4 linked regions of the Hydrogenophilus thermoluteolus genome follow. The protein of the gene in region 4 interacts with the protein of the main gene of each other region in a pairwise test. Links are inferred from orthologs where the notes say so. Each region holds a gene or a part of one and is shown on either strand. Other genes may lie near its edges.

The links.
Region 1: the proteins of ftsZ (region 4) and HPTL_RS00510 interact in binary tests that used the Escherichia coli proteins (3 or more experiments, as listed by UniProt). The link is inferred for Hydrogenophilus thermoluteolus from one-to-one orthologs.
Region 2: the proteins of ftsZ (region 4) and zapD interact in binary tests that used the Escherichia coli proteins (3 or more experiments, as listed by UniProt). The link is inferred for Hydrogenophilus thermoluteolus from one-to-one orthologs.
Region 3: the proteins of ftsZ (region 4) and rlmN interact in binary tests that used the Escherichia coli proteins (3 or more experiments, as listed by UniProt). The link is inferred for Hydrogenophilus thermoluteolus from one-to-one orthologs.

What each region holds. Positions count from the first base shown.
Region 1 is NZ_AP018558.1:105,884-110,723, reverse strand. The notes cover bases 1,315-4,285. They hold HPTL_RS00510 (rod shape-determining protein), read right to left. Parts: upstream 3,335-4,285; coding sequence 2,294-3,334; downstream 1,315-2,293. Other genes in these bases: gatA (Asp-tRNA(Asn)/Glu-tRNA(Gln) amidotransferase subunit GatA), read left to right, coding at 3,723-4,285; gatC (Asp-tRNA(Asn)/Glu-tRNA(Gln) amidotransferase subunit GatC), read left to right, coding at 3,436-3,726; mreC (rod shape-determining protein MreC), read right to left, coding at 1,449-2,297; mreD (rod shape-determining protein MreD), read right to left, coding at 1,315-1,442. Outside these bases: mrdA (penicillin-binding protein 2), read right to left, coding at 1-918; more of mreD, read right to left, coding at 915-1,314; more of gatA, read left to right, coding at 4,286-4,840. UniProt on the Escherichia coli protein: Forms membrane-associated dynamic filaments that are essential for cell shape determination. Acts by regulating cell wall synthesis and cell elongation, and thus cell shape.
Region 2 is NZ_AP018558.1:576,470-581,337, forward strand. Bases 1,030-4,028 are described here. They hold zapD (cell division protein ZapD), read right to left. Parts: upstream 2,912-4,028; coding sequence 2,147-2,911; downstream 1,030-2,146. Other genes in these bases: HPTL_RS02815 (ATP-binding protein), read left to right, coding at 1,030-1,119; HPTL_RS02820 (Nudix family hydrolase), read left to right, coding at 1,116-2,153; coaE (dephospho-CoA kinase), read right to left, coding at 2,908-3,591; HPTL_RS02835 (SPOR domain-containing protein), read right to left, coding at 3,588-4,028. Also shown: mltA (murein transglycosylase A), read right to left, coding at 1-224; more of HPTL_RS02815, read left to right, coding at 241-1,029; more of HPTL_RS02835, read right to left, coding at 4,029-4,613; HPTL_RS02840 (TrpB-like pyridoxal phosphate-dependent enzyme), read right to left, coding at 4,638-4,868. UniProt on the Escherichia coli protein: Cell division factor that enhances FtsZ-ring assembly. Directly interacts with FtsZ and promotes bundling of FtsZ protofilaments, with a reduction in FtsZ GTPase activity.
Region 3 is NZ_AP018558.1:448,606-453,279, reverse strand. The notes cover bases 1,032-3,836. They hold rlmN (23S rRNA (adenine(2503)-C(2))-methyltransferase RlmN), read right to left. Parts: upstream 3,106-3,836; coding sequence 1,957-3,105; downstream 1,032-1,956. Other genes in these bases: HPTL_RS02180 (hypothetical protein), read right to left, coding at 3,658-3,836; ndk (nucleoside-diphosphate kinase), read right to left, coding at 3,113-3,538; HPTL_RS02195 (tetratricopeptide repeat protein), read right to left, coding at 1,141-1,956; HPTL_RS02200 (helix-turn-helix domain-containing protein), read right to left, coding at 1,032-1,147. In the rest of the region: ispG (flavodoxin-dependent (E)-4-hydroxy-3-methylbut-2-enyl-diphosphate synthase), read right to left, coding at 1-26; more of HPTL_RS02200, read right to left, coding at 35-1,031; more of HPTL_RS02180, read right to left, coding at 3,837-4,110; elongation factor P maturation arginine rhamnosyltransferase EarP, read left to right, coding at 4,186-4,674.
Region 4 is NZ_AP018558.1:823,809-828,556, reverse strand. Bases 510-3,388 are described here. They hold ftsZ (cell division protein FtsZ), read right to left. Parts: upstream 2,613-3,388; coding sequence 1,407-2,612; downstream 510-1,406. Other genes in these bases: ftsA (cell division protein FtsA), read right to left, coding at 2,659-3,388; lpxC (UDP-3-O-acyl-N-acetylglucosamine deacetylase), read right to left, coding at 510-1,393. Outside these bases: HPTL_RS04040 (DciA family protein), read left to right, coding at 1-299; HPTL_RS04035 (hypothetical protein), read right to left, coding at 261-443; more of lpxC, read right to left, coding at 446-509; more of ftsA, read right to left, coding at 3,389-3,876; HPTL_RS04015 (cell division protein FtsQ/DivIB), read right to left, coding at 3,873-4,652; HPTL_RS04010 (D-alanine--D-alanine ligase), read right to left, coding at 4,637-4,748. UniProt on the Escherichia coli protein: Essential cell division protein that forms a contractile ring structure (Z ring) at the future cell division site. The regulation of the ring assembly controls the timing and the location of cell division.

The sequences.
Region 1 (4,840 bases), 720 kb from region 4 along the record:
GCGCGTCCACACCTCGTTCGACAATCCGGTCACGAACGCATTGGGGTCGTACGCAGGGGTACTCACCATCGCCAAAACAGCGCCGTCGCGCGGATCGAGCGCGACGAACGCCGCCTGCTTGTCGCGAAGCAACTCATGGACGAACGCCTGGAAATCGACATCGATCGTCAAGATCGCATCGCGTCCCGGTTGCGCCGGCACCGAAGCGAGCCGTCGCACCGCGCGCCCGGCGGCGTTCACTTCGAGCTGCTCCCACCCCGGCCAACCCACCAGTTCGGATTCGTGGCTCGCCTCGACCCCCTCTTTGCCGATCACCTCCAACCCCCGGTAGCGTCCCAGCGCGTCTTGCGCTTCGATACGCTGCAGGTCGCGTTCGCTGATCCGCCCCAAATAGCCGACGATGTGCGCCATCACCTCGCCGTAGGGATAGTGGCGCATCGAACGGACCGCAACCTCAACACCAGGCAAGCGAAACCCGTTCGCCGCGATTCGGGCGGCTTCGGCGTCGGTGAGACGCCACTTGAGCGGCACGCTTCCCAAGCCGCGCTGTTCGCGCACTTTGCGACGAAACGACCGAATATCGTCGGCATCGATCGCCACAAGCTCAGCAAGCGAATTCAAGGTTGCGTCGAGATCTGGCGTGAGCGCCGGCGTCACTTCCAGCACATAAACCCCTTCGTTACGCGCAAGCGGCTTGCCGTTCCGATCGAAGATTTCGCCGCGCTGCGGCGGGATGGGCACCAAGGCCAGACGGTTGGCCTCAGCAAGCGCCGCGAACCGTTCGTGCTGCGCCACTTGCAGATGGTGCAATCGCCACAATAGGAGCGCAAACCCAGCGAGCATAACCAACGCGGCGACTGCCGCACGCCAGCGGGTTCGGCGCTGAAGTTGATCGAGGGAAGGCGTTTCCAGCGTCATACCCGATGCTTGGGCAACTCCGCACGCCACCGTTGCGGCCACAGCAACAACGCGTACCAGATGGGCCACACGAGTGCCATCCACAGCGGCGACAAGAGATACCCATAAGCAAAAATCCCGTCACCGACCACGAGCCAACGCACCGCCACCTGCACCGCGAGCGCCCCAGCCCACAACCAGACCAAGTGCACCGCTTGGCCAAAGGGGCCGAACCAGAGCACACGACTGCGCCACTTCTGCGCGCCCCACACCACCCAGATCGCGGCGAGCGCCGTCTGTCCCAACACGGCGCCGCGGCCCACGTCGAGCGCGATGCTCACGAGCAGGGTCAAACCGAAGCCCGTCCATGCGGGCGAACGCAACGCCCAAAACGTCAGCGTCATCAACGTCGCTTCGGGACCCCAAACCGTGGTCCAAGGACGGGGGATGAGATCGAGCGCCAACGCGCCCAGGAGCGTCACGATCATCCACGCTCGGCTGGGCGGCGACAGCAGTTCGCGCGAACGGTGGGTCGGCTGTTCCATCGTCGCTTACGGCGCCACCGTTTCGTCGCGCACGAGCACGAGCAACTGCCGCCACTGCGCTCCGGCTTCGAACGGCGTGACGAACACCAGCGGCTCGGCTTGCCCCCGTTCGATACGCGTCACGCGCCCCACAGGTAACCCGACCGGGTAGAGGCCGTCCAATCCTGAGGTCACCACCTCGTCTCCTTCGGCAACCACCCATTCGCCCAACACGTCGCGCAGCTGCAGTTCCCCCTCTCCGCGCCCCCACAAAATGCCGCGCATCCCGGTGCGCGCGACCATCACCGGGATCCGCATTCGCTCGTGCGTGATCAGCGTCACCTCACTCACCAACGGCTGCACCCGCGTCACCTGACCGACCAACCCCTTCGCCGCAGCGACCGCAAGTCCGGGTCGAATACCGTGGTTGCTGCCGCGGTCGATCACGATGCGACGGGAAAAGGGATCGGGCGAATCGTAGAGCACCTGAGCCGGGAGCAAACGGGTTCCGGGCATCGGCGCAAAGCCCAACAACGCACGCAGCCGGTCGTTTTCCCGCCGCGCCGCCGCGCCCTCCCAGATTTGCGCCGACAAGATCAGCAACTGGCGGCGCAGTTCGGCGTTCTCTTGTTGCAGCGCAACAACGTCGATCGTCGTTCGCTCCAGCATCTCCCAGACGCGAAACGGCCACTGCCCCGCAGCGACCAATGGTCGAACCAGCACGGAGACGCCATCGCGTAACGGTGTGAGCCAGTCGAAGCGGGCGTCGGCGACCATCACCGCGATCGCGACGAGCGTCGCCAACCACGCACGCGTCGTGAGCGGCAGCGACCGGCGGAACGAAAGGTGCGTCGCGGCCGAATCAGCCACGGTCATTCATGGGTGAAAATCGTATCCAGGAGATCGACCTTTTCGAGCGCCGCACCGCACCCCCGCGCAACGCAGGTGAGCGGATCGTCGGCGACGAAGACCGGCAACCCTGTCTCCTCCTGGATCAAGCGGTCGATGTCTTTGAGGAGCGCGCCACCGCCCGTCAACACGATCCCGCGCTCCGCGATATCGGCACCCAGCTCAGGCGGAGTCTGTTCCAACGCGATCTTCACCGCGGAGACGATCTGATTGAGCGGTTCCTGGATCGCTTCACGCACTTCGTTCGACGAAACCGTAAAAGCACGCGGAATCCCTTCGGCCAAGTTACGCCCCTTCACTTCGATCTCGAGCACCTCGGCGGTCGGAAACGCGGTTCCGATCGCTTTTTTGATCATCTCGGCCGTCGCCTCGCCGATCAACATCCCGTAATTGCGGCGAATGTAATTGACGATCGCATCGTCGAACTTGTCGCCACCGACACGGATCGACCCGGAATAGACCATCCCACCGAGCGCGATCACGCCGACTTCGGTCGTACCCCCGCCGATATCGACGACCATCGAACCGGTGGGCTCGGCAACCGGCAACCCTGCGCCGATCGCCGCGGCCATCGGCTCTTCGATCAGATAGACCTTGCTGGCGCCAGCAGCAAGCGCCGCGTCACGAATCGCACGCCGCTCCACCTGCGTCGACCCACACGGTACACAGATGATGATGCGCGGCGACGGTGCAATCAATTTCGACGCATGGACCTTTTTGATGAACTGTTTGATCATCTGCTCGGTGACGATGAAATCGGCGATCACGCCGTCCTTCATCGGGCGGATCGCCTCCAAATTGCCGGGCGTCTTACCGAGCATCTCTTTTGCGGTCTTACCGACCGCCTGGATCGTCTTCTTTCCGGTACTGGCATCGACGCGAATCGCTACCACCGACGGCTCGTCGAGCACGATGCCGCGGCCGCGCATATAGATCAACGTGTTGGCTGTGCCCAGATCGATCGCCAGGTCGTTGGAGAACCACGAACGCAAAAAGCCAAACATACGAATTCCTCGAACGAGAAGAAGCACCGATCGTGCTTCGCAAATGCCCATGCGATATGATACCCTACCGCGTTTCCGATTGTGACGACACGGTTCGAACCATGGCGTTTACCACCGAAGCGATTCACCGTTTGGCCGCGCTGGCGCGGCTTGCGCTTTCTGATGCCGAAGCCGAACAGATGGCGCACGAACTCGACGGCGTCTTCGCCCTCCTGGACCAACTGCAAAACGCTCCGACCGAAGGGGTCGAGCCGCTGGCGCACCCCTTGGAGCTCACGCAACGGCTGCGTGACGACGTCGTCACCGAACCCGACCGGCGCGACGCGCTGATGGCATTGGCCCCGCTTGCCGAAAACGGCCTCTACCTGGTTCCCAAGGTCATCGAATCATGAATGCGCAGCACCCCCTTACCATCAGCCAATTGCGCCGCGCCTTCGCCGAAGGGAAAACCACTCCCGAAGCGGTGGCGCGCGCAGCCTGCGAACGGGCGCACGCATTGCAGCCTACCCTCAACGCCTTCATCACGATCGCCGACGACGCGACGCTCGCCGCACGGCTGACCGAACTCGCTGGCGCATCCCAGGCCTCCGGGCCTCTTGCCGGGATCCCGATCGCGCACAAAGACCTCTTTTGTACCACGGAATTCCCAACCACCGCGGCGTCGAAAATGCTCGACGGTTACCACTCACCGTTCGATGCAACGGTCGTTACGCGTCTCAAAGCGGCGGGAACCGTGACGGTCGGCAAAACGAACCTCGACGAATTCGCGATGGGTTCGGCAAACGCGCACAGTTATTTTGGTCCGTGCCGCAACCCGTGGGCAACCGACCGCGTCCCGGGCGGTTCGTCAGGTGGCTCGGCCGCAGCGGTCGCGGCCGGGATCGTCCCCGCGGCGACGGGAACCGACACCGGCGGGAGCGTGCGCCAACCCGCAGCGCACTGCGGCGTGACCGGACTGAAACCGACGTACGGACTGGTGAGCCGCTGGGGGATGATCGCCTACGCCTCCTCGTTCGACCAAGCCGGAGTCTTTGCCCGCACCGCCGAAGATTGCGCGCTGCTTTTGCACACGATCGCCGGGTTCGATCCCCTCGACTCCACCTCGGCGGCCGTCGACGTTCCCGACTACGCTGCGGCGCTTGCCGCGATCGCTACAGACCGGCCACTCGCTGGCTGGCGCATCGGCGTTGCGCAATCGTTCTTGGCTGCCGATGGGCTCCAACCCGAAGTTCGCGACGCGGTCCTTGCCGCAGCGCGCCGCTATGAGCAGCTCGGCGCAACGCTCGTCGACATCCATCTCCCCCAAGCCGAACTGGCGATTCCCGCCTACTACGTCCTGGCGCCTGCGGAGGCGTCGAGCAACCTTGCGCGCTACGACGGTGTCCGGTATGGCTACCGCACCGCGCACTACGACGACCTTTTCGAAATGTACACCCGCACCCGTGCCGAAGGGTTCGGCTGGGAGGTGAAGCGGCGTATCCTCATGGGCACCTACGTGCTCTCTGC
Region 2 (4,868 bases), 250 kb from region 4 along the record:
GTTCCCAAACGGTTGGGTTTGTGGCGTATGATCGGGGCAGTATAAACGAACGCGGGGAGGATTGTGCGATGTGGGTGGCTGGGATCGAGTTGCTCGTGGTCGCGGTGCTGGTTGGGATCGTGTGGTGGGCGACGCGGCGGCGGCCGTAGCGCGTCACACGCGCCGGGATCGGTACAATGCGGCGTGTTCGTGTGGAGGAACGCAATGGTTTTCGATCGCAACATGATGGCATGGGAAGCGATGGTTCCCATTTTGGAGCGGATTGCGGTGGCGCTCGAAGCGACGAACCCTGGGGCCCCGCTCGTAGCGCCCGACTGGGCCGCTGCCGACGCTTTTTGGTTGCGGAGGGTTGGGGTTCGGGTGAGCTTGGAGCCCGTGCGCCATCCACACCGACTCCGTTTGGCCGATCTGCGTGAGATCGACGCGCAAAAAGCGCGTGTGGTGGCGAACACCGAGCAGTTTTTGCGCGGGTTGCCTGCGAACAACGTGTTGCTGACCGGAGCGCGCGGGTGCGGCAAGTCGTCGCTTGTCAAAGCGCTCTTGACCGAATATGCCGCGCAGGGGTTGCGCTTGATCGAGATCGAAAAAGGGGATCTCGTCGAACTGCCCCGTCTGTTGGAGCGGGTTGCAGACGCCCCGTGGCGCTTCGTGCTCTTCATCGACGATCTGTCGTTCGAGCCGGGAGAGGCAGCGTACAAGACGTTGAAGAGCGTGCTCGACGGTTCGGTTTGGGCGCAGCCCGAGAATGTGCTGATTTACGCGACGTCGAACCGCCGCCACCTGATGCCGGAGTATTTCAGCGAAAACGAAGCGACCCGACACGTAGGCGGCGAGGTGCATCCCGCCGAGGCAACGGAAGAGAAGATTTCGCTTTCGGAGCGCTTCGGGCTCTGGGTGTCGTTCTATCCCTTTTCCCAAGCGGCATACTTGGAGATCGTGGCGACCTGGTTGCGCCATTTTGGTGCGAGCGACGCCCAGATCGCGGCGGCACGGCAAGAGGCGCTGGTCTGGGCGATCGAGCGCGGGTCGCGTTCTGGCCGGGTGGCGTGGCAATTCGCGCGCGATTGGGCGGGACGGCATGGACTGGGTGCAGAGCGCACCGAAGGGCACGAGCGATGAAGCGCGTGGCGGTTGCCGCGGCCGTGCTGTGGAACGAGTCGGGTTCGGTGCTCCTCGGGCAACGTGCGCCGGACACCTTCTATCCCGGTTATTGGGAGTTTCCTGGCGGGAAAATCGAAGCGGGGGAAACGCCGCGTGAGGCGCTCATTCGCGAACTGCGCGAAGAGTTGGGGCTTGAGCTAACCGCAGCGCGCATCGCCCCCTGGTTGTGTCGCCGCCACCGCTACGCGCACGCCGATGTGACCTTGCACTTTTTCCAGGTCTGGGGGTGGCGTGGTACGCCGCAACCGCACGTCCATGCGGCGCTGACGTGGCAGACGCCCGGCGCGTGGTCGGTGGCGCCGATGCTTCCGGCGAACACGCCGGTAGCCGAGGCGCTTGTGCTGCCGCGGTTGATGGTGGTCTCTCAGGTTACGGCCGCATCGAGAGGCGCGCCGGTGGGTTCGCCGGCGTGGCACGACGCTGCGGCGCGATGGGCGGCGTCGATTCAGGCGGCGCGTACCCACGGCGCGGTGATCGCGCAAATTCGGGAAAAGCGGCTCGATCCGGGGGCGGAGGCGGGTGGTGACGCAGCGACAGCGTGCGCCCGGTTGGGAATCGAGCAGTTGGTGGCGATCGCACGCGAAGCGGGTGCGGAACGGATCGTCGTCAATGGGCCGCCCGAATGGGCGGAAGCGGTGGGTGCCGATGGGTGCCACCTCTCGGCGCAGGCGGCGCGGGCGCTTCTGGCATGCGGTGCGGGGCGGCCCGTAGCGCAGGACGGGATGCTTTTAGGCGTTTCGGTCCATGATGCCTCGGAACGGGCGGTGGCGGAAGCGCTGGACGCCGACTATTGGGTGGTGGGGCCAGTCGCTGCGACCCAGACCCATCCGGAGTGTTCACCGTTGGGGTGGTCGCGCTTTGCCCAGTTGATCGCGGCGCCCCCCGTGCCCGTTTTTGCGATCGGGGGGCTCACGGCAGCCGATTTGCCGCAGGCGCACATGCAGGGGGCACACGGGATTGCGGCGATCCGCGGTTGGTTGCGGGGTCAATAGCAGAGGGTGAGCGCGAAGGGAAAAGTTTGGGTGCTCACCGCTTCCGTGCCGATGCCGCCTTCGTCGGTCACGGGGATGAAGTGGAGGTTGAACTGGTATTTGTTCGCGGAAACCTTGGGAACGACGCGATGCGCGGCGTCGATCCACACTTGGATGAGGCGGGGGAGTCTCCCGTCGAGTGGTTGCTGGTAGCAGCCGTTGGCTGCGGTATGGGTCTGCGGCGTGCTTTGTGCCCGCAGGTGCGCCAAGACGCAGGCAATCGCGTCCAGGAGGGGGTGCAGCGGTTGCGCCCAGGCGTCGAGATCGGCGCGCCGTTTTTCGGCGCTCTGGTTGAGCCAGAAGTGGTAGGTCGGGAGGTCGAACGCGCAGACGCCGCCTGAGACGTGCGCGCGGGTGCGCAGCGCGTTCAAAAGCGGCTGCGCGCGCATCACGTGGTCGATCCGTCCGGGTTGCTGGCGCAACGCGTCGATCAGTGCCAACGCCTGGGCAACCGGTTCGTGCAGCGCGATGCGGCGCGGCCGTTGGCTCGTCGTTTCCTGAGCGGTCGGTGCGGCACAGAGGGCCTCCAACGCGGCGATGAGGTGCCGCTTGAGGTCGCTGCGTCCGGCGATATCGACGCATTCGAAGAGCGCCATCAGGGCGGCGTGGTGGTCGTCCGGGGTGTTCGCCTGAGCGAAGTGGCGCCAACGGCTCCACGTGGCCTCCAGTCGCAACCAGGTGCGTACCTGTTCGGTGAGCGGGAATTCGAAACGGATCATCGTACGGCTCCCCGCGTAGCGCCTTCTGCTGCTACGCCGCCTGGCGCTGCGCCTTCTGCCACAGTACCTCCCGCTGCAGCGAGGTATTGCCGGTGCAGCGCTTCGATCTGCGCTTCGAGGTAGGCGCGGTCGCCGCTATTGTCGATCACATCGTGCGCCGCGGCCAGCCGCTCGGCGCGCGAGGCTTGTGCCGCCAAAATTGCGGCGATCTGTTCCTCAGGTAACCCCGAACGCGCTTTGACCCGGCTGATCTGCTGTTCCTGCGGGCAATCGACCACCAGAAGGCGGTCGATGAGCGTTTGGTACGCCCCGGTTTCGACAAGAAGCGGCACGACCAAGATGAGATACGGGTGGTGGGGCGCCAGCGCGCTGATCCGGTGGGTGACGATATCGCGGATCATCGGGTGGAGAATCGCCTCCAGCCGTTTGCGTGCTGCCGGGTCGGAGAAGGCGAGTGCGCGCATCGCCGCTCGGTCCAACGCACCGGTTGGGGTGAGCACCTGGGTGCCGAACGCCTTACGAATCGCGGGGATCGCCGCGCCATTTGCGGCGGTGAGTTCGTGGGCGATCGCGTCGGTGTCGATCACACCCGCGCCCAGGTGCGCAAAGTGTTCGGCTGCCGTGCTTTTACCGGAGCCGATGCCGCCGGTGAGCCCGACGAGGTAGGGTTTTGGGGTCATCGGCACGCCTCCCAGTTGTGGCGGGGTAACCGGGCCTGCGCTCGACCCAAGAAGCGTTCCAGGGCCGGTTCGGGCCCTTTGGCCAGAATCGTGAAGTGCTCCGATTGGGTTCGGGGCAGAATCTCGATCTCGCTCACCCCTTTTTGCCGCAGCAGCCGCACCAGATTTTCGGCGCGATCACGGGTGCGGAAAATACCCAAGGAGATGCGCCACTGATGGGGGCCGGGGTCCCGCACGATGAAGAGATCGGTTACCCCTTTTTGCCGCAGGGTTTCCGCTTGTTGTCGGGCCCGTTTTTCATTGGCCGCTTTCGGAGTAGCCACCCACCACGATTCGACCACCGGTTCCGCCGTTGCGGTGAGTTGCACACCGGGTACGGTCTGGGCCAGTTCGTCCAAGATGCGGCGTTCGTCCGCAGTGGCGTCCGTTCGGCGGCAAAGCAGCACGGGCGTTTTGACTGTTGGTGTTGTTGGCGGTTGTGGTGCCACAGTGTTGGAAGCTGGATGCGTTTCGTGCGCGGCGTGCTCAGGCAAAGGGGATGCGGGCTGAGTCGGCGTGGATGGTGGTTGCGGTGCCGAAGCGGCGGCAGGTTCCTGTGCCGGCGCTACCGCTTCCAGAGAGGGTTGAGGCTTGTCTTGCGCGATCGTATCGTGCGTAATGACCGCTGGAGGGGGGGGTGCGGTAGGGGCCACCAGTGCGGCTGCTTCGGTTTCCGGCGCTGCGCCGGCCAGTGCCGCAGTGACCGGGTCGGCGGGGCGCGCAGCCACTTCCGATCGTGCAGTAGCGGGGGGCGTTTGGGGGGGTGTTATTGGCGATTGGGCTGCCGCTACTGCGTCGCGGTGGGTATGCGCGCCATCCGGCGTGTATTCGACTACGGTTGCGGCAACGAGTTGGAGCGCGTCGCTGCGCAGGGGTTGCGGCAGCGGTTGCGGCCGCGGCGGTTCAGGAAGCGAGACGAGGCCGCTTTGCGCGGCGAAAAGCAGCGCGTTGATCACCAAGAGGAGCGCGATCGCGAACCGCATTGCTTGCGACTGCCGCAACTGCGGTCACGCGGTCGGCGCAGCGACTTTGGGGAGATGCGCCAGCGACGCTTCGATGGCTTCGGCGGGGTATTCGAAGTCTTCGAGTTCGCCGCGCAGATATTTGTCGTACGCGGAGAGGTCGAAGTGGCCGTGTCCGGTGAGGTTGAAGAGGATCACCTTTGGTTCGCCGCTCTCTTTGCACGCCAGCGCTTCGTCGATCGCAGCGCGAATCGCGTGGCACGACTCCGGCGCGGG
Region 3 (4,674 bases), 380 kb from region 4 along the record:
GCAACGAACGGCTCCGGTCTGAGCATCGCGTCGCTCATGGTTGTGCCGGGACATGCAAGCGAACCACCCCGCGGCTGGGGGGTTCGACGGTGGTGCCATTCCATTCGATCACCAGCGCCTGGGCGTTCCCCAGGTGAAGCGCATACGGTGCGCCGTCGGTTGGAAAGGTGCGGCTATCGCCTTGCCGGAGGATGCCGTCATAGACTTTCGTTCCATCCTTGGCGGTGATCCGCATCCAAGAGTCCCCTGTTTCCGCACGGATTGCTAACCCCGAAGCCTGCTGCGGCGACGGGGTTGGCTTCGGCTGAGCCGCTTCCCCAGGCGCTACATTGGCTGCGCTTGCCGCCCCCTGGTCGCTCGCTGCACGCGGCGTCTCCACTGCCGTCGCGGTTTGCTGAGCCGGCACCGGATTGGCTTGGCCATGCGCCGCAGTTGGTTCGTTCATTTTGGCGCTGTCTGCGGAACCCCCGGTTGCCGTTTCGCGTGCGCGCGCATTGGCATTGGCCGTGTCAGGCTTGCTGGCTGCCTCGGCTCCGTCTGCGTCGGATCGCGATGCGACGCCGGACGAGACCGCTTTTTCGGTGCCGGAGTCGGGCGGGGTCTCGGCCGTGGGCGCATGCGTGCCGCCCGGTGTCGTGGTAGGCGGCAGGACCACGACTGCCGAGTTGGTCTCGCCGTTGGGTGTAACGAGCGGCGTGCGTAACGATACGCCGTCGGTCATCGACGAATCCGATTCCCAAACCCCGAACCACTGCAGATATCCGACGAGCAGCAGACCAACCACGACGACACCGCCTGCGAAGCGCACGACCGGATGACGCCAAAAAGGGCGACGCACGACGATTTCGCCCTCAGCGTTGCTGGGCGGCGTCAGGCGAACGGTCGATTCGGCGAAACAGGCTTGCGCCACCTCCAACCAGGGCTGCGGATCGCGATTCCCCCAGCGCGCGATCCCTTTGAGCACGCCGCGCACGAAAATCGCGTTGGGGAGTTCGCGCCACTGACCCGCTTCCAGCGCGGCCAATTGCCGGACAGCGATCTTCAGCTCGGCGGCAAGCGCTTCACGCGACCAACCAGAAGCCTCCCGGAGCTGACGAATCGCTTCGCCAACCGCCTCTGGTGAAGCGCCGCGTTCTTCTGTCACCATGACTCCCACTCTCCTCGCTCCAATTTGCGCGTCTCCAAGCGGTTGGGCGCCTCTTGGCGCAACCGTTCGGCCCAGCGCGCTTCGTTCAGACGATCGCCTTTGGCGTGCGCAAGATTGGCCGCGAGCCACCAGACCATCGGGTCGTCGGGCGCGCGCTGGACGAGCCGTTCCAAATGGCGATCCGCAATCGCCCACTGCCGTTTACGCGCCGCCCATTGCAACGCACGAACCTGGACGAGGAAATCGTCGGGTTGCAGCGCGAGCGCCATGTCGATCTCGTTCTGAACCGCAGATTCATCGCCAGCACGCCAAGCGCACCACGCATGGTTCGCAAGCGAACGGGCGCGCCGCGGATAGTAGGGATTCATCGCCGCCTGGTGCAGCAACGCCAACCCCTCCTCGAAACGGCCTGCGGAACAACGGAGCGAGCCGAGCGCATGCAGAATGTCCGGATCGTTGGGCGCGAGTCGCTGCGCTTCTTCTAGGCTCTTTTCTGCGGTTGCACGATCCCCCAACGCCAGATGGGCCAACCCCCATGCATAGGGCACCAGCGGGTCAGAGGCGTCGAGCGCGCGCGCTTTTGCGATTTCGTCGAGTGCGACATCGACTCGCCCCAGTTCGAGATAAGCAAGCGCGAGATCAATGCGGGCTTTGCGCTCCTTATCCTGAGGGCGCTCTGCCGTTTGGTCCAAGAGGGGGGCGGGATAAGCCCCCTCTGCGATTCCCGCGCGCGGTGGCGTCGCAACGGAAGCGCACCCCGCAAGCGCGAACGCTGCTGCGACCCCACAAACGACCTGTCTCCACTTCATTCACCCCTCCGCGGCAACCAGGCGCAGCGAACGACGGGTCCGATCTTGGACTTGTCCCGCCAATTGGCCGCACGCCGCTGCGACGTCGTCACCACGGGTGCGACGGATCGTCGTCAGGCGCCCTGCCGCCATCAGCCGCTCGGCAAACGCACGGACACGCTCCGGCGCTGGGCGTCGGAACGGACTTCCCGGGAAGGGGTTGAACGGGATCAAGTTGAATTTGCACGAAAGGCCGCGGGTCAGCTCGACCAACTCCTGCGCATCGCGCGGGTTGTCGTTCACCCCGTCGAGCAACACATATTCGAACATGATGAAATCGCGGGGCGACGCGGTGAGATACCGTTCGCACGCCGCGATCAGTTCTTTGAGCGGATACTTTTTGTTGATCGGAACCAATTCGTCGCGCAAACGGTCGTTGGGCGCGTGCAGCGAAACGGCCAATGCCACGGGACATTCAACGCGCAACCGATCCATCGCCGGCACCAACCCTGAGGTCGATACCGTCACCCGGCGCCGTGACAGTCCATAGCCGAAATCGTCGAGCATCACTTTGAGCGCGCGCACCACCGCATCGTAATTGGCAAGCGGCTCCCCCATCCCCATCATCACGACGTTGGTCACCACGCGCCCGTTGTCGGTCCAATCGCCGTCGTCGAGCCGAGCGTGCTCGTACGCTGGCCCCAACACATGGTTGGCCAGCCACAATTGCCCTAGGATTTCGCCGGTCGTCAAATTGCGGTTGAAACCTTGCTTGCCGGTGGCGCAGAACGCGCACTCGAGCGCGCAGCCTGCTTGGGTCGAGATGCAGAGCGTTCCCCGACTGCGTTCCGGGATGAAGACGGTCTCCACCGCATTGCCCTGACCGACGTCCAAGAGCCATTTCCGCGTCCCGTCGCTCGAGACGCGGTCCGAAATCACCCGAGGCGGCGTGATCGACGCGGTTTCCGCCAGCTGCGCCCGCAAGGTTTTCGCGACATCGGTCATCGCGGCAAACTCTGCAACGCCCATGCGGTGAATCCAGCGATAGACCTGGCGCGCGCGAAAGGGCTTCTCTCCTTGCGCGACGAACCAGGCTTCGAGCTCCTCACGCGTCAGCTCCAAGAGATTGGTCGGCACCGCGTCAGCCACGGCAGCTTCGGTCTCTTTCATTCGGCGGTCAGCGCGAATAGATCGCCATTTCCGGGAAGAAGAAAGCGATTTCGGTACGTGCCGTATCGGGACCGTCGGAACCATGGACGGCATTCGCATCGATCGATTCGGCGAAATCGGCACGAATCGTCCCTGGCGCAGCCTTCTTCGGATCCGTTGCCCCCATCAATTCGCGGTTTTTCGCGATCGCGTTTTCCCCTTCCAGCACCTGGACCATCACCGGCCCGGAGGTCATGAAGCGAACCAGGTCATTGAAGAAAGGGCGTTCTTTGTGAACGGCGTAGAAGGCCGCCGCTTCTTTCTCCGAAAGCCACACCATTTTCGCCGCAACGATTTTCAACCCGGCGTCTTCGAAACGCTGGTAGATTTTGCCAATCACATTCTTCGCGACGGCGTCGGGTTTGATGATCGAGAGCGTGCGTTCGATTGCCATGCTTCCTTCTCCACAAAAAAGTGCGATTATAACGTACCCGTACGCCAGGAGGTAAAAGAGAACCCGCTGTCTCCCTGCCCGCCGCTCGGGCGCTTTTCGCAGCAACGCCAAAAGGAGAATCAGTGTTTTTTCGCAACCTTCTTGACGCGCTTCTCTTGATGCAAACGCTCTGCCGCACCCCTCTTATCGAGTTGCGCTAGGGCCAGCTCCGGTGCAAAGGTACAGTCGTTGGCAATGGGGCGCTCGTTCTTGAGATTCAAAAGCACACTCTTCCACGGCAAATCGATCCACAAAAGCCCCGTCGTTTCATCGGAAAAGCGTGGCAACCCTGACTTCGAGACCTCCCGCCGCAACTCATGCACTCGCCCTTGATAGTGAACTTTGACCCTTTCGTTGAGTTCGCTGCTTCGCTCGATCCCCACCAAAGGTTCCCCGTAGGCGCAGCGATAGACCCCTGTGGGTAAGCGCAAATCGAGTTGCGTGAATTCGCCCGACTCGTTCTGAGCCGATCCGTAAGCCCACTGGGCCGCGATGAGCCACAAGGCGCACCCAATCCCCACTTTTCGAACCATTGGAACCACTCCTGTTGAACTTTATCTTTTCTATAATACACCCATTCCTTGCCGGAACAACCAATCGACACCCTTTTGATTTCCCGAAAAAAAATCGCTATTTTTTGCGCACGCATCGACAACTGGGGCGACATCGGCGTCACCTGGCGTGTGGCCAGATATTGCGCACAAGAGGGACACGAGGTTGTCTGGTGGATTGACGACTGGCAGGCGGCACAATCTTTCGTAGCGCGAATCTCCTGTCCGCCCACGCTCACCGTGCGCCGTTGGCACCGTTCGGCGCCAACGGCAGAAGATCGCGACCAGGTGTCCCAAGTCGACGCGATGATCGAAGCGTTTGCGTGCGGATTCAGCGACCCGTGGCTAGCGGCATTCGCAGCACGCCGCCCGCACCCCCCACGATGGATCGTCCTCGACCATCTGGTTACCGAGCCCTGGGCTGGCAGCGTCCACGGGCTCAGCAGTCCCCACCCGAGACTGCCGCTCGACGCCCAATGGTGCATTCCCGGATTCGAACCGAGATGCGGAGGGCTTTTGCGCGAACCCGATCTCCTATCCCGTTTT
Region 4 (4,748 bases):
TGACCCCAACGCTCATCGCGGAACTGGGTCGCCGCGGCTTTGCCGTCACGGCGATCCGCTGGCGGGTGCGGCCAGAGCTCGTGCAGACGCTCGCGCAACGCCCGCAAGCGCCGGCACATGCGCCACGCGGGTTGAGCCAAGCTGCGATCGCGGCGCTCACCGAGCTGCGCGCGCAACTTCCCGCAGACGACCCCTTGGCACAATCGCTCACCGCGTGGCTTCGCCGCGCGACCGAAAACGCGCCCGCTGCGAGCCCCCAGTCACAGCGCGACGAGCCGCTCGAGCAGAAAAAGCAGTAAGTAGAGAAGCAGGATCGCGCCGCCTACGCTCGCGCCGCGCAGCGCCCAGCGCACCCACCGCCGCTCACCGGTCACGAAATAGGCAGCAAGCGCCACGAGCACAGCCAAAACGGTGAGGACGAGGACGATACGAAACGCAATCACCGTCAAGAAACCGGAACGGCGTCAGGTATCGGCAGGAGGGAGGGGCGGCGATGGGGCCAGCCAACGCGATGACCCGCGGAGCTGGAATCGGTAAAGGTCACCCACTCCCACGCAGTTTGGTCGGCCAGAAGCGCGCGCAAAAGCCGGTTGTTGAGCGCATGCCCCGATTTGTACGCGCGGTAATGGGCAAGCAGCGGGTGCCCCAGCACGTAGAGATCCCCAATCGCGTCGAGGATCTTGTGGCGGACGAACTCATCGGGACTCCGTAGGCCGCCGGGATTGAGCACCCGAAATTCGTCGAGCACCACGGCGTTCTCCAGGCTGCCACCGCGCGCAAGCCCCATCTGGCGCAACTGCTCGACCTCATGGACGAAACCGAACGTACGGGCACGCGCCACCGCGCGCAAGTAGCTCTCTTCGGCAAAATCGACGACCGCTTCCGTCTTCGACGCGGCGATCGCTGGATGGTCGAATTCGATCTGAAACGAAAGCCGGAACCCGTCGAACGGCTCCAACCGCGCCCATTTGTCGCCATCCTCGACCACAACCGGACGCTTCACGCGGACAAAACGGCGTGGTACCGATTGTGCGACCGTCCCTGCCTCCAGAAGCAACAAGACGAACGGCGCCGCGCTGCCATCCATGATCGGCACTTCGGGGCCATCGAGTTTGATCGTAACATTGTCGACACCCACCCCTGCAAGCGCAGAGAGGAGGTGCTCGATCGTTCCCACCCCGACATCCCCGCGACGAATTCCGGTGCAGAGACGGGTCTCCGCCACCGCGTCGGCGGAAATGGGGATCTCCACCGCGGGGGAATGGTCGATCCGTACGAATCGAATTCCGGCATCTGGGGGAGCCGGGAGCAGACGCAACGCGACCTTGGCTCCACTGTGCAATCCCACGCCAACGGTCTGGACGGGACGAGCGAGCGTTCGTTGCGGGATCACGGACGCGCCCCGTTCAGTCGTTTTGTTTGCGCAGGAACGCAGGGATGTCGAGTTTGTCCATGCCCTTGCTCGCCAACTGCTCGGCGAACGAGCGGACCGGTTTGCGCCCGGTGGCACGTGACGAGCGGATCACTTTGCTCGCTTCCGCTGCCGCTGCGCTCGCGGAACGACCATTCGGCGCTACGGCATGCGTAGCCGCAGCACCATAGGTACCCGTCGCACGGGCCTCTTCCCAAAGGTCGGACGTAGTCTGACGACGCCCCGCCCCCAGTCCTGTCGCGACGACAGTGACCCGAATTCGGTCTTCCATCGCGTCGTCGAAAACGGTGCCGTATTTGACGAACGCCTCCGGCGCGGCATAACCCTGAATCGCCCGCACGGCGTCACGCACTTCGCTCATCTTGAGCGAGCTGCGGCTTGCGGTGATGTTGATCAAGACACACCGAGCGCCAGAGAGTTCGGTCCCCTCAAGGAGCGGGCTCACCGCTGCCTGTTCGGCGGCGACGCGGGCCCGATCGACTCCGCTTGCCTCTGCCGAACCCATCATCGCCCGTCCCATCTCCGCCATCGCGGTGCGCACGTCTTGGAAGTCGACGTTCACCATACCGGGAACATTGATGATTTCGGCGATCCCGGCAACTGCGTTTTTGAGGACATCGTCGGCGGCTTTGAAGCACGCTTCGAACGGGGCATCGTCGCCGAACACTTCCAGCAGCCGATCGTTCAAGACCACAATCAACGAATCGACGTGGCGCGTGAGCTCTTCGATCCCGCTTTCAGCAACGCGGTCGCGATTTTCGAATTCGAACGGTTTGGTGACCACCGCAACGGTGAGGATCCCCATCTCTTTCGCGATCTCAGCGATCACAGGCGCCGCACCGGTTCCTGTTCCCCCACCCATCCCGGCGGTGATGAAAATCATGTGCGCACCGTCGAGCGCTTCGGCGATTTGGTCTCGACTTTCGAACGCCGCTTCCCGCCCCGCTTCCGGTTTCGACCCGGCACCGAGACCACTGCGTCCCAATTGGACTTTGGTTGGCGCGAGCGCACGGGAGAGCGCTTGCGCGTCGGTGTTGATCGCGACGAACTCGACGCCAGCTACCCCCTCACGGATCATGTGATCGACCGCGTTACACCCGGCCCCGCCGACGCCCAAAACACGAATGACTGTTTTCGCCTCTGCCGATTCGACCACCTCTTCCAATGCGTGCAGTGCCATGACCCTTCTCCCTGACTTTGTTCGATTCTAACCGATTTATCGCCAATCAACGATTTTCTGTGCCAAAAAACCAACGCAGCAACTGCGCGAACCACCCGGACCGCCGTTTGGTCCAAACCGCAGCATCCCCCCATTGTGCGTGCAGCAGACCACTGACCGCAGCATACGCAGGATCCTCCCACTTTTCGGCTTCATTGCTCAAATAGGGAATTCCCACTCGCGCCGGTGCTCCGAAAACGGCTTCCGCCAGATCCGAAATGCCGCTCAATTTCGCGCTTCCCCCGGTCAGGACTACGCCGGCGCTGATCTGCTCTTCGAGCCCCTGCTCGCGCAGCGTTTCCAACGCCATTTCGAAAATCTCCTCGACGCGCGGGTGGATCACGTCGACGAGCCGCTGCCGCGCCAAACGCCGCGGGGGGCGGTCGCCAATCGCCGGGGCATCGACGAACTCATCCATCGCCACCCAGTCGTAGGATGCCGCGCCGTACGCACATTTGAGCCGTTCCGCGTCGGCAGCGGGGGTGCGCAGCGCCATCGCGATGTCATGGGTGATGCGATCCCCACCCAGCGGCAACGCGGTGCAATACCGAACCGCTCCTTGCGCATAGACCACCATATCGGTCGTCCCGGCGCCGATATCGAGGAGCAACACGCCCAGCGCTTTTTCGTCTTCGGTAAGCACCGCTTGCGCCGCAGCCAGCCCTTGCACCATCAACGTGGTCAAATTCAACCCCGCGCGACGAATACATTTCACCAAATTGTGCGTTGCGCTCTTCAATCCGGTGACGACATGCACCCGTACCGCCAGTTTTCGTCCGCTCATCCCCACCGGGTTCGCGATTCCGCCCAGATCGTCGAGTACGAACTCCTGCACCAGCGCGTGCAACAATTGGCGATCTTCGGCAAGCGGCAGCTGTTTGGCGGCCTCCAAGACGCGCGCGACATCCTGTTCGGAGACTTCCGCACCGTGCACGGGCACGATCCCTTCGTTGTCCAAGCAAGCGAGGTGTGCGCCGCTGATCGTCGCGCGTACCTCCGAAAAGTTCGTTTCGATTTTCTCTTGCAACGTTTCGGCAACGCGAGCAACCACGGCCAACGTGGCGTCGATATTGACGACCATGCCGTGCCGCAACCCCATCCCTGTGGGCACTTCGACCAGGTGCAAGACGTCGACGCCCCCCTCGGGGCGTCGGCGTGCTACGACCGCTACGGTTTTCGCGGTACCGATATCGAGGGCAAGAAAAGGGGCTGTCCGTTCGCTCATCCGTGTCTATCCTGTTCGGCTGCGGGCGCAGGGGGTAACGAGACCGCGAAAGCCTGATCGTGGCGCAAGTCGACGCGGGTTGGCATCGCCCCCAAACGGCTGACCAACTGCGGCCAACGCTGGCTCAGCCACGCCACCCGCTGTTTCGCTGCTGCAGGTGAGGCGACGGTTCCCAGGAACCATTCGACGGGTTCGACGAAGGTCACCGTGATCGCACCCAATGGGGACAGCGTGATTCCGCTGAGGTGTAACGTATCGGGCAAGACTGGTGCAACCACTCGAAGGTTGCGAAACGCGTCGACCAATTGCGCCTCGTGTGCGGCAAGCCAAATCTCTTCGCCATTTTCGGGGGAAAGCCGATCTTGGAATGGGCGCCCTTGCGCGTCGATCCAGCGCCATGTGCCGTCATCCAAATTGCGCCAGCGCAATACCGGTTTGCGCAACGCCAACTCGATCACCAGTCGGTCCGGCCAAACGCGCTCCACCCGAACCCGATCGACGACGGGAAACGCCTTCAATTGCCGCTCGATGCGGATCAGATCGACTTCCCAGAGCGCCTGCCCGCGCACCTGCTGCGTCACCGTCTCGACCACCTGTTCCGGATCGATCTGGGCAACCGACCCTTCGGCCACCATCAGCGCAACCTCTCGAACCGGCACGAAGAGCCGCTCCCGCACCAGAGCCAACAAGCCAAGCCCCCAGACGAGCAACGCCCCTGCGAACGCAACTTTCGCGCCCAACCGCCACCGTTGCACGCCACTCAACCGTGCGCGCACGAAAAGCCCCCTTTGAGCCGCGCCGTTTCGAGAATGCGCACACAGAGTTGGTCGAAATCCAGACACACGGCACGCGCCGCCATCGGGACCAACGAA